One region of the Nonomuraea sp. NPDC050404 genome, then DNA from elsewhere that is predicted to be linked to it. Evidence: predicted binding sites of a transcription regulator. Region 1 holds the regulator's gene; each other region holds the start of a gene.

Evidence for each region. The regulator HrcA, encoded in region 1, represses chaperone genes, less so after heat shock. The targets are predictions, from matches to a motif close to TTGGCACTCTCNNNNNGAGAGTGCCAA.
Region 2: the regulator HrcA is predicted to act here: its motif matches at 1,664-1,690, upstream of AB0I81_RS21875 (DNA starvation/stationary phase protection protein).
Region 3: the regulator HrcA is predicted to act here: its motif matches at 1,389-1,415, upstream of groL (chaperonin GroEL).

Annotation. Positions count from the first base shown of each region.
Region 1 is NZ_JBFAKB010000024.1:27,213-30,484, reverse strand. Features, by position in the region: gene AB0I81_RS46515 (DUF3097 domain-containing protein) at 1-260, opposite strand, end outside; gene AB0I81_RS46510 (hypothetical protein) at 278-766, opposite strand; gene hrcA (heat-inducible transcriptional repressor HrcA) at 1,262-2,275, shown strand; gene dnaJ (molecular chaperone DnaJ) at 2,287-3,272, shown strand, end outside.
Region 2 is NZ_JBFAKB010000007.1:365,692-368,963, reverse strand. Features, by position in the region: gene AB0I81_RS21880 (alkaline phosphatase PhoX) at 1-724, opposite strand, end outside; gene AB0I81_RS21875 (DNA starvation/stationary phase protection protein) at 1,117-1,584, opposite strand; gene AB0I81_RS21870 (helix-turn-helix domain-containing protein) at 1,700-2,554, shown strand; gene AB0I81_RS21865 (RNA-guided endonuclease TnpB family protein) at 2,555-3,272, opposite strand, start outside.
Region 3 is NZ_JBFAKB010000048.1:32,509-35,780, reverse strand. Features, by position in the region: gene groL (chaperonin GroEL) at 1-1,281, opposite strand, end outside; gene AB0I81_RS60560 (cold-shock protein) at 1,652-1,852, opposite strand; gene AB0I81_RS60555 (MoaD/ThiS family protein) at 2,096-2,371, opposite strand; gene thrC (threonine synthase) at 2,396-3,272, opposite strand, start outside.

The sequences.
Region 1 (3,272 bases):
GGCCCGGCGGGGGCCGCCGCGGGGCGTACCAGGGTCACGGGTTTGCCCTCCAGCAGGAAGGCGGCGGGTGCGAGCGGGAACAGGCGGCGCTTGCCGAACCGGTCCTCCAGCGTGACGGCCTCCTTGTCACAGGCCACCACCGCACCGCAGAAGCCGCTGTCGGCGTCCTCCACGACCAGCTCCAGTTCGGCGGGCACTTTCGGGATCTTGCCCTTGCCCGGCCGCCGCCAATTTCCCGCCAGAACATCGCCCTCGTACACACGGGGACCGTAGCAAATCACCCGCCGACCGCAAGGCGCCTTCGGGAGCGTTTGCGGAGCAGCAGGACGGTGACCGTGCCGCCGATCGCGACGAGCAGGCCCCCGGCGGGGACGAAGATCAGTGTGAACATGCCGCCGGCGGCCCTGCCCACGGCGGCCGACAGGTCGCCGCCCACGCCGTACCGTACGGTGGCCTGCCCCTGGTTGCTGCAGGTGAGCTGGTACTCACCCTTGGCCGGCGCGTTGATCACGAGGAACTGCTCCCACTCGGCGCCTCCCGCCGTGATCGTCTGGGCGTCCGTGGTCCTGGCGAGCCTGGCCTGGCCCGGGCCGCCGCTGATCGAGCAGTCATAGGTGACCGCAGTGTCACCGGTGATGAACACTCCGGGTCGGTCCGCCGGGTCGATCCGTACCGTGACGCTTTCGCCGGATGCGAACGTCCTCGTCGGGGCCACGCCCGTCATGCCCGCCATGCCGTCCACGAGGAAGTACACGCCGACCGCCACACACGCCAGGAACACGCCCCAGGGGGCCGCGAGCCACCACAGGCTGGGTTTTATGACATTTGTGGCGGCTGGAGGTGGGAATTGGGCTTGCTGGCCGTATTGTCCGTACTGAGGAGGCAAATCGAACTGCGTGGCCTCGCCGTGCCGCGGCGGTCGTTGCTGATGCGGCGGCGGCCACGGACCGGGCTGGGATCCTGATTGCGGACCGTAACCGGGCTGGGACTCCGGATGCGGGCCATACTGAGCGGGACGCGGCTGACCTTGGTGGGGACCCTGCCCAGGCGGCGGGCCGTACGGCGGGGGCTGGGAATCGTCGGTCATGTGGGCAAGTCTGAGGCCTGTCGCTTCCAAGAAGCTAGAAGCAGGATGGGACGCGGTGTTATCGCACCTTGTGGGCGAGAGCCGTACACTTGGCACTCGGGAACACAGAGTGCTAGACACCTCGTTTCTTCAAGAGGTGCGTTCCTGATAGAGACAGAGGCAGGAGGTGAGCACGTGCTCGACGATCGTAAACTGGCGGTGCTCCGCGCCATTGTCGAAGACTACGTGTCCACCAACGAACCGGTGGGCTCCAAGGCGCTCGCCGAGCGCCACAATCTGAAGGTCTCCCCGGCGACGGTCAGGAACGACATGGCCGCGCTGGAGGAGGAGGGCTACATCACCCAGCCGCACACCAGCGCGGGCCGCGTGCCGACGGACAAGGGCTACCGCCTGTTCGTCGACCGGCTCTCACAGGTCAAGCCGCTGTCGTCGGCCGAGCGCAGGGCGATCGAGACGTTCCTCGCCGGCGCGGTCGACCTCGACGACGTGGTCACCCGCACGGTCCGCCTGCTGGCGCAGCTGACCAGGCAGGTGGCGGTCGTGCAGTACCCGACGCTCACGCGTTCGACCGTCAGGCACGTCGAACTGGTCCCGCTGAACGACCGGCGGGTCATGCTCGTGCTCATCACCAACACCGGCCGCGTCGAACAACGCGTGGTCGAACTCCCGGAAGCGGTGGAGGACGCCCGCGTAGCCCACCTGCGCGCCGTGCTCAACGCCTGCCTCGACGGCTGCGGCCTGACCAGCGTGCCCGACCTGGTCGCCGACCTGCCCGAGCGGCTGGCTCCCGAAGACCGGCCCGCCGCGGTGACGATCCTGTCGGTGCTGCTCGAAACGCTGGTCGAGCGGCACGACGAGAAGATCGTGTTCGCCGGCGCGGCCAACCTCGCAGGCGCCGACTTCTCCGTCGGCCTGCGCGATGTGCTGGAGGCGCTGGAAGAGCAGGTCGTCCTCATGCGGCTGCTCGGCGAGACTTCCACAGACACCCCGTCCGCGCTCACCGTGCGCATCGGCTCGGAAAACCCCTACCTGCGTGGGACATCCGTCGTCGCGACCGGATACGGTTCTGGCGACAACCAACTGGCCCGGCTCGGAGTGCTGGGGCCGACCAGGATGGACTATCCCGTGACGATGGGCGCCGTGCGCGCGGTGGCACGCTACGTCAGCCAGATCCTGGCTGCATCATAAGAGGTCGATAAGTGGCAAACAGCGACTACTACGCCACCCTCGGGGTGCGCCGTGACGCAAGTCAGGACGAGATCAAGAAGGCCTACCGCCGCCTCGCCCGCGAGCTGCACCCCGACGTGAACCCCGATCCTGAGACCCAGGACCGGTTCAAAGAGATCACGCAGGCCTACGAGGTGCTGTCAGATCCGAGCAAGCGCCAGATGTACGACCTGGGTGGCGACCCCTTCGGCGGCGCCGGGGCAGGCGCGGGCGCGGGCGCCGGAGGCTTCGGGGCGGGCTTCCCGTTCAGCGACATCATGGACGCCTTCTTCGGCACGGCGGCCGGCACCCGCGGTCCGCGCTCGCGCGCCCGCAGGGGCCGCAACGCCACCATCCGGGTCGAGCTCGACCTGCGCGAGACGGCGTTCGGCACCACCCGCGAGCTGGTCGTCGACACGGCCGTGCTCTGCGAGGTCTGCCACGGCGCCGGCGCGGCGCCCGGCACCCATCCCGACAGCTGCGACATGTGCAACGGCCGCGGCGAGATCTCCCAGGTCACCCGCTCCTTCCTGGGCCAGGTCATGACCTCCAGGCCGTGCCCGCAGTGCGGCGGCTTCGGCACGATCATCCGCAACCCGTGCCAGGAGTGCTCCGGCGACGGCCGCGTACGCACCCGCCGTACCATCAAGGTCCGCATCCCCGCGGGCGTCGAGGACGGCACCCACATCCAGCTCGCCGGCGAGGGCGAGGTCGGCCCCGGCGGCGGCCCGCCCGGAGACCTCTTCCTGGAGATCGTCGAACGGCCCCACGAGATCTTCGAGCGCCGCGGCGACGACCTGCACTGCACCGTGCAGATCCCCATGACGGCCGCCGCGCTCGGCACCATCCTCGCCGTGGAGACCCTCGACGGCTCCGAGGAGATCGACGTCCGGCCCGGCACCCAGTCGGGCCAGGTCATCACCATGTACGGGCGCGGCGTGCAGCGGCTCAACGAGTCCGGCAGGGGTGACCTGCTCAT
Region 2 (3,272 bases), on a different contig from region 1:
TCGTGGTGAAGTAGCACACCCCACCGGCGTAGTGGCAGCCATCGCCGCCGTCGAAGTGGCGGGCGTCCTCGACCTGGTGGCGGGCCTCCTTGAGCAGGGCCGCCGGCGAGGGCACCGCCTGCCAGTGGCCCGAGGCGCACAGGACCTCCAGCGTGCCCTCCGTCAGGTCGCCCCAGTCGCCCGGCCGGAACCGGTAGAAGCAGCCGTCCGGCTCGTCCTCGGTCATGTAGATCACGCGCCGCTCCGGGTCGCAGGCCGCGGCCTCGTGCTTGAAACGGCCCATGGACAGGCGGGGACGTGCGGCGCGGGCGCCGTAGGGGTCGCACTCGAAGACCCGGCCCCGGTGGCCGAGCTCGCACGACAGCCAGGTGTGCCACGGCGTGGCGCCGCCCGCGCAGTTGAGGTCGGTGCCCGACAGGATGCGGTAGGCGTCGCCGACGCTGCCGTCCGCGCGAAAGCGCAGCGCCGACGCGCCACCGAGCAGGGGGAGCTCGGAGTTGGACACGTAGATCCAGCCGCCGCCGTCGGGGAAGCAGGCGCCGCCGTCGGGGGCCGCGTGCCAGGTCAGGCCGGCCACCTTGTGGCCGGATCGGGCCACGACCCGGCCGGCGAACCCTGGGGGCAGCGCCAGGGCGCCGCCGGGATCCGGCAGGCCGAGCGGACCGTACGGGCTGACGCCGCCCGGCACGAGCGGGCCCGTGCGGAGGAGAGTCTTGCGCGACATCGTGGGGCCTCCCTCTAGGTGCCACGCTAGTCGACCGCACCGACATGAATGGCAGGGACTCGCGAGATCAAACTCTGCGCAAACCCCGTGGCCGCCTTTCGCTACGAGGTGCGGCCGGTGACTTTCCGTGAGCCGGATGGCGGCCAATGAACCACCGACCGGCACCTCTGGCTACGGTGTGTGAGAATGAAACCGTTTTCCCGATAAACCACGAGATTTCGGAAATCGAGCCACCGGCCCATCGGAATCGGGCACCGGTGACAGCACCATGGCGATGACGGACACGCCCGCCCGCGCCACGTCCACTCAGCGAACCCAGCTCGGCGTGCCCGCATCGCGCACGGGTCAGGCATGCGAAAGTCCGGGCCTGGGCCCGGACTTTTCGCGGTTGGTCAGCGCTGGGCCTGGAACATCCAGTGTTGCTTGTCGATCTCCTGCGCCACGGCGATCAGCAGGTCCTGGCTGACGGGGTCGGCCTCGTCAGTGGCCTTGATGCGCTCGTACATGCGCTTGCTGATGCCGTCGAGGATGTCGGTGAGAATCGCCAGGACCTTGCCGTCCTCAAGCCAGCCGCCCTCGGGCTGCTGGAGCTTGGTGGAGCGGGAGACCGTGGCGGCGCGGCCGTCCGGATTGGCTCCGAGGGCCACGGCGCGCTCGGCGAGGACGTCCATGTGGGTCCTGGCCAGCGCGGTGATCTCGTCTAGCTGGAGGTGGATGGAGCGGAAATGTGTACCGATGAGGTTCCAGTGGGCCTGCTTGGCGACCAGTGAGAGATCGATCAGATCGACCAAGGCGCCCTGGAGGGCCTCCGCGACGGTGTTCCTGGCGTCGCCCGAGAGTGGGCCAGTAATGGTAGCCATGTCTGTTTTCTCCCCGTCGGTCGGACTTTACACATTTCCCAACGAAATTCAGGCGTTTCTTCTTCCACTCCCCCCGTTGTTGACAGTGTAATAGTGACAGTGTCACTGTGAAGGTATGAGTGACACCTGGACGATCGGCGAACTGGCCGAGCACGCGGCGCGCGCCCTGCGCGCCGGGGCGTCCACCCCTGCCAGCGGACGGGTCCGCGAGGTACCGGGTGAGCGGCTGATCAGGTGGTATACGACCATCGGCCTGGTGGACCCGCCACTGACCAGGCGCGGCCGGGTGGCCCGCTACGGGCGGCGGCATCTGCTGCAGCTCGTGGCGGTGAAGCGACTGCAGACGGCCGGACGGTCGATCGCCGAGATCCAGGCGGCGCTGACAGGGGCCACGGATCGCACCCTGGAGTCGGCGGCAGGACTGGACGACTCGGTGAGGGCGGATGCGGCGGCTGCGACTGTGACCGTCTCGGATGGGCTCCAGGCTGCGGATGGGCTGCGGGCGGTTGACAGGCTGCAGCCGGTTGACGGACTGCAGACGGCCGATGGGTTGCAGGCGGTTGACGGACCTGAAGAGGCGCGGGACAGCTCGCCGGTGCGGGGACGGTTCTGGACCGAGCGGCCGGGCAGCGGAACGGCGCACGCGCACGCGGCGGCGGCAGAGGACGGCCGGCCACCGGAGTCTGGACTCGCGGACACGGCGGAGGACAACCGCCATCCCCCGATGCCCGCACCGGTGATTGCGGGAGTGCCCACAGCGGTGGGCGCGGGGGTGGACGAGTCGGTGGGCGCGGGGCTGAACGACAGTCAGTCGCCGGCGTTCGGGGCTGTGGTCGCGGGGGTCAGGCTGGGTGATGGGGTGCGGCTGGTGCTGGATGCGGGCCGGGTTCTGTCCGGGGAAGACGTTCAGGCGGTGCTGGCGGCGGCTGGGCCGCTGCTCGCGGTACTCGAAGAGAGGGAGCTGCTTTGACTACTCCCCGCGCTGAGGGACGGGGATTCCAGCACTCGCGGGCTGGGGTTCCTGTTTCGCCGGCGACCGCACCCCGGGAGACCCGGCATGTCTGACGTCACCTCCGCAGGCAGTTGCGGCAAGACCTGCCGCCAGAATGTTCTTGGCGGCGTTGACGTCCCGGTCGTGCCGGGTGCCGCAGGACGGGCACTGCCACGTCCGGGTGCCGAGGGCGAGTTCGGCGAGCAGGTGCCCGCAGGCCGAGCAGGTCTTGCTGGAGGGATACCAGCGGTCGATCACGATCAGGTGGCGGCCGTGCCTGGCGGCCTTGTAGGCCAGCAGGGCGCGGAAGGTGCCCCAGCCCGTGTCGGAGATGGCCTTGGACAGTCTGCGGTTGCGAACCATGCCGCGCACGTTGAGGTCTTCGATCACGATGACGTCGTGGTCACGGATGAGCCGGGCCGAGGTGCGGTGCAGAAAGTCCGCGCGCGAAGCCCGGACCTTGCGGTGCGCGCGGGCCACCTTCGCCCTGGCCTTGACCCGGTTGGCCGAGCCGCGCCGGGTGCGGGCCAGGCGCCGCTGGTAGCGGGCCAGGTTGCGCTCCCGCCTGGCCAGGTGACGCGGGTTGGCGATCGTGTCGCCGGTGGAGGTGACAGCAAAATTCGTGACGCCCAGGTCGATGCCGACCGCCGCGCCAATCGCCGCGTCGGCGGCGGGAGCCGGGCCGGGCTCTGGCGTG
Region 3 (3,272 bases), on a different contig from region 1:
GTCGAACGCCTTGGCGCCGGCCTGCAGCAGCGCCACGCCACCGCCGGGCACGATGCCCTCCTCGACGGCCGCCTTGGCGTTACGCACGGCGTCCTCGATGCGGTGCTTGCGCTCCTTCAGCTCGACCTCGGTCGCGGCGCCGGCCTTGATGACGGCGACGCCGCCGGCCAGCTTCGCGAGGCGCTCCTGGAGCTTCTCACGGTCGTAGTCGGAGTCGGTGCGCTCGATCTCGGCGCGGATCTCGCCGACCCGGCCCGCGATCTGCTCGGCGTCACCGGCGCCGTCCACGATCGTGGTCTCGTCCTTGGTCACGACCACCTTGCGGGCGCGGCCCAGCAGGTCGAGGGTGGCGGTCTCGAGCTTGAGGCCGACCTCCTCGGCGATGACCTGACCACCGGTCAGGATCGCGATGTCGTTGAGCATGGCCTTGCGGCGGTCACCGAAGCCCGGCGCCTTGACCGCGACGGAGCGGAACAGGCCACGGATCTTGTTGACGACCAGCGTGGCCAGGGCCTCGCCGTCGACGTCCTCGGCGATGATCAGCAGCGGCTTGCCGGACTGCACGACCTTGTCGAGCAGCGGCAGCAGGTCCTTGTTGGCCGAGACCTTGCTGTTGACGATCAGGATGTACGGGTCCTCGAGCACGGCCTCCATGCGGTCCGAGTCGGTGACGAAGTACATCGACGTCATGCCCTTGTCGAAGCGCATGCCCTCGGTGAGCTCAAGCTCCAGGCCGAAGGTGTTGCTCTCCTCGACGGTGATGACGCCTTCCTTGCCGACCTTGTCCATCGCCTCGGCGATGAGCGAGCCGATCTCGGGGTCGGCGGCGGAGATGGAGGCGGTGGAGGCGATCTGCTCCTTGGTCTCCACATCCTTGGCCAGCTTGGAGAGCTCCTCGCTGACGCGCTCGACGGCGGCCTCGATGCCCTTCTTCAGGGCCATCGGGTTGGCGCCGGCGGCCACGTTGCGCAGACCCTCACGAACGAGCGCCTGGGCGAGCACGGTGGCGGTGGTGGTGCCGTCGCCGGCGACGTCGTCAGTCTTCTTGGCGACTTCCTTGACCAGCTCGGCGCCGATCTTCTCCCAAGGGTCCTCGAGCTCGATTTCCTTGGCGATGGAAACACCGTCGTTGGTGATCGTGGGGGCGCCCCACTTCTTCTCCAGTACGACGTTGCGGCCCTTCGGGCCCAGGGTCACCTTGACGGCGTCGGCGAGCTGGTTCATACCGCGCTCGAGACCGCGCCGGGCGTCCTCGTCAAACGCGATCATCTTGGCTGCCATAAGGCTAGACCTCCCAGATGCAGGGTGGCTGGGGTGGACCGAGCCGACGCCCGCGACGGCATGGGTCCGCATCTCCGTTCGGCAGACCCCATCGTCTCGATCCGAGGTTGGCACTCTGCTGCACAGAGTGCCAACGACTGTTTAGCACTCTACCCTGCCGAGTGCAAGCGAACGACCACCGGCCCGGTGGTTCCTCGCAGGTCAGTAAGTCCGTACGGCGAGCCGCCGGGAAGGTGCGCACAAGACCAGTGGATCGGTACGGCGAGCCGCCCGGAGCAGCTCGCCGCACACGAGTCGACGAGATAGGTGGTGACGGCTCGCACGGATCGCGGTGCCGTGGATCCCGCCCGGTGCATACCAGTGATGTCAATCAGACCGCGCGGACGGACTCCGCCTGCGGTCCCTTCTGGCCCTGCGTGATCTCGAACTCGACGCGCTGCCCCTGTTCGAGAGAGCGGTACCCGTCCATCATGATCGCTGAGTAATGGACGAATACATCCTTACCACCGTCTACCGCGATGAAGCCGTAGCCCTTGTCCGCGTTGAACCACTTGACGGTGCCCTGCGCCACTTCCGACTCCTCTTACTGGTCTCCCAGATCTCGCCCATTCCTCCGCGGGACCTGTAATCGTGTGACTTTAGGGAAATCAGCCAGACGATCGCCCTCGACCATACCTGTGGCAAGGGGTTTGGCAACAGAGTCAATCTGCAAACTCCCTATTTCTTCGCATCGCAGGTCGTTCAACGTTGAATTGGCCCGGGAAAAGGAGAAGGCGCCCACTGGGGGCGCCTTCAACAGTGTGGTCTACGGGAGTCAGCCGCCGGCGACCGCCGGGATGATGGAGATCTGAGTGCCCTCGGGGGCGGGAGTGTCGAGTCCCTCGGTGAAACGGACGTCCTCTTCCCCAACATAAACGTTGACGAAACGACGAATCTTGCCCGATTCATCCAGAATTCTCGCGCCGATGCCCGGGTAGTCGGAGTCGAGCTTGGCAAGCACGTCACGAAGAGTCGCGCCCTCGCCACTGACTTCCGCGTTCCCCCCGGTGTACGTGCGCAGAATGGTGGGAATCCGCACAGAAACGCTCATGGTTCTAATCGCCTTTCCTGGTTGTCAGACAGTCGCGCGGAACGCGTCGAGAGAGGGCTTGATCACGGCCGTGGGCTCGACGGACTCGCCGTCGAGCACGTCCAGCGTCTTGAGCCCGTCACCGGTGTTGAGCACGACGGTCTCGGCCTCGGGGTCGAGCCGCCCGCTCTCGGTGAGCTTCTTCAGCACGCCGACGGTCACGCCGCCGGCGGTCTCGGCGAAGATGCCCTCGGTCGAGGCCAGCAGCCTCATCGCGGCCACGATCTCGGCGTCCGTGACGTCCTCGACGCCACCTCCGGTGCGCCGGGCGATGTCCAGCACGTACGGCCCGTCGGCGGGGTTGCCGATGGCCAGCGACTTGGCGATGGTGTCCGGCCTGACCGGCTGCACGACGTCGTGGCCGGCCTTGTACGCCGTGGACACCGGCGAGCACCCGGCGGCCTGGGCGCCGAAGACCTTGTAGGGCGTGTCCTCCACCAGCCCCAGCCTCACCAGCTCCTTGAAGCCCTTGTCGATCTTCGTGAGCTGGGAGCCGGAGGCGATGGGAATGATGATCTGCTCGGGCAGCCGCCAGCCGAGCTGCTCGGCGATCTCGTACGCGAGCGTCTTGGAGCCCTCGGCGTAGTAGGGCCGCAGGTTGACGTTGACGAAGCCCCACTTGTCGCCCATGGGGTCGCCGATCAGCTCCGAACAGAACCGGTTGACCTCGTCATAGGTGCCGTCGATGCCGATCAGCCGCCCGCCGAACACCCGGGCCATGGCGATCTTGGCCTTCTCCAGGTTGGCCGGGATGAACACGCACGCGTCGAGCCCCGCCCGCGCCGCCGCGGCGGTGACCGCGCCCGCGAGGTTTCCGGTGGAGGAGCAGGAAAGGGTGTGGAAGCCGAAGTTGCGCGCCGCC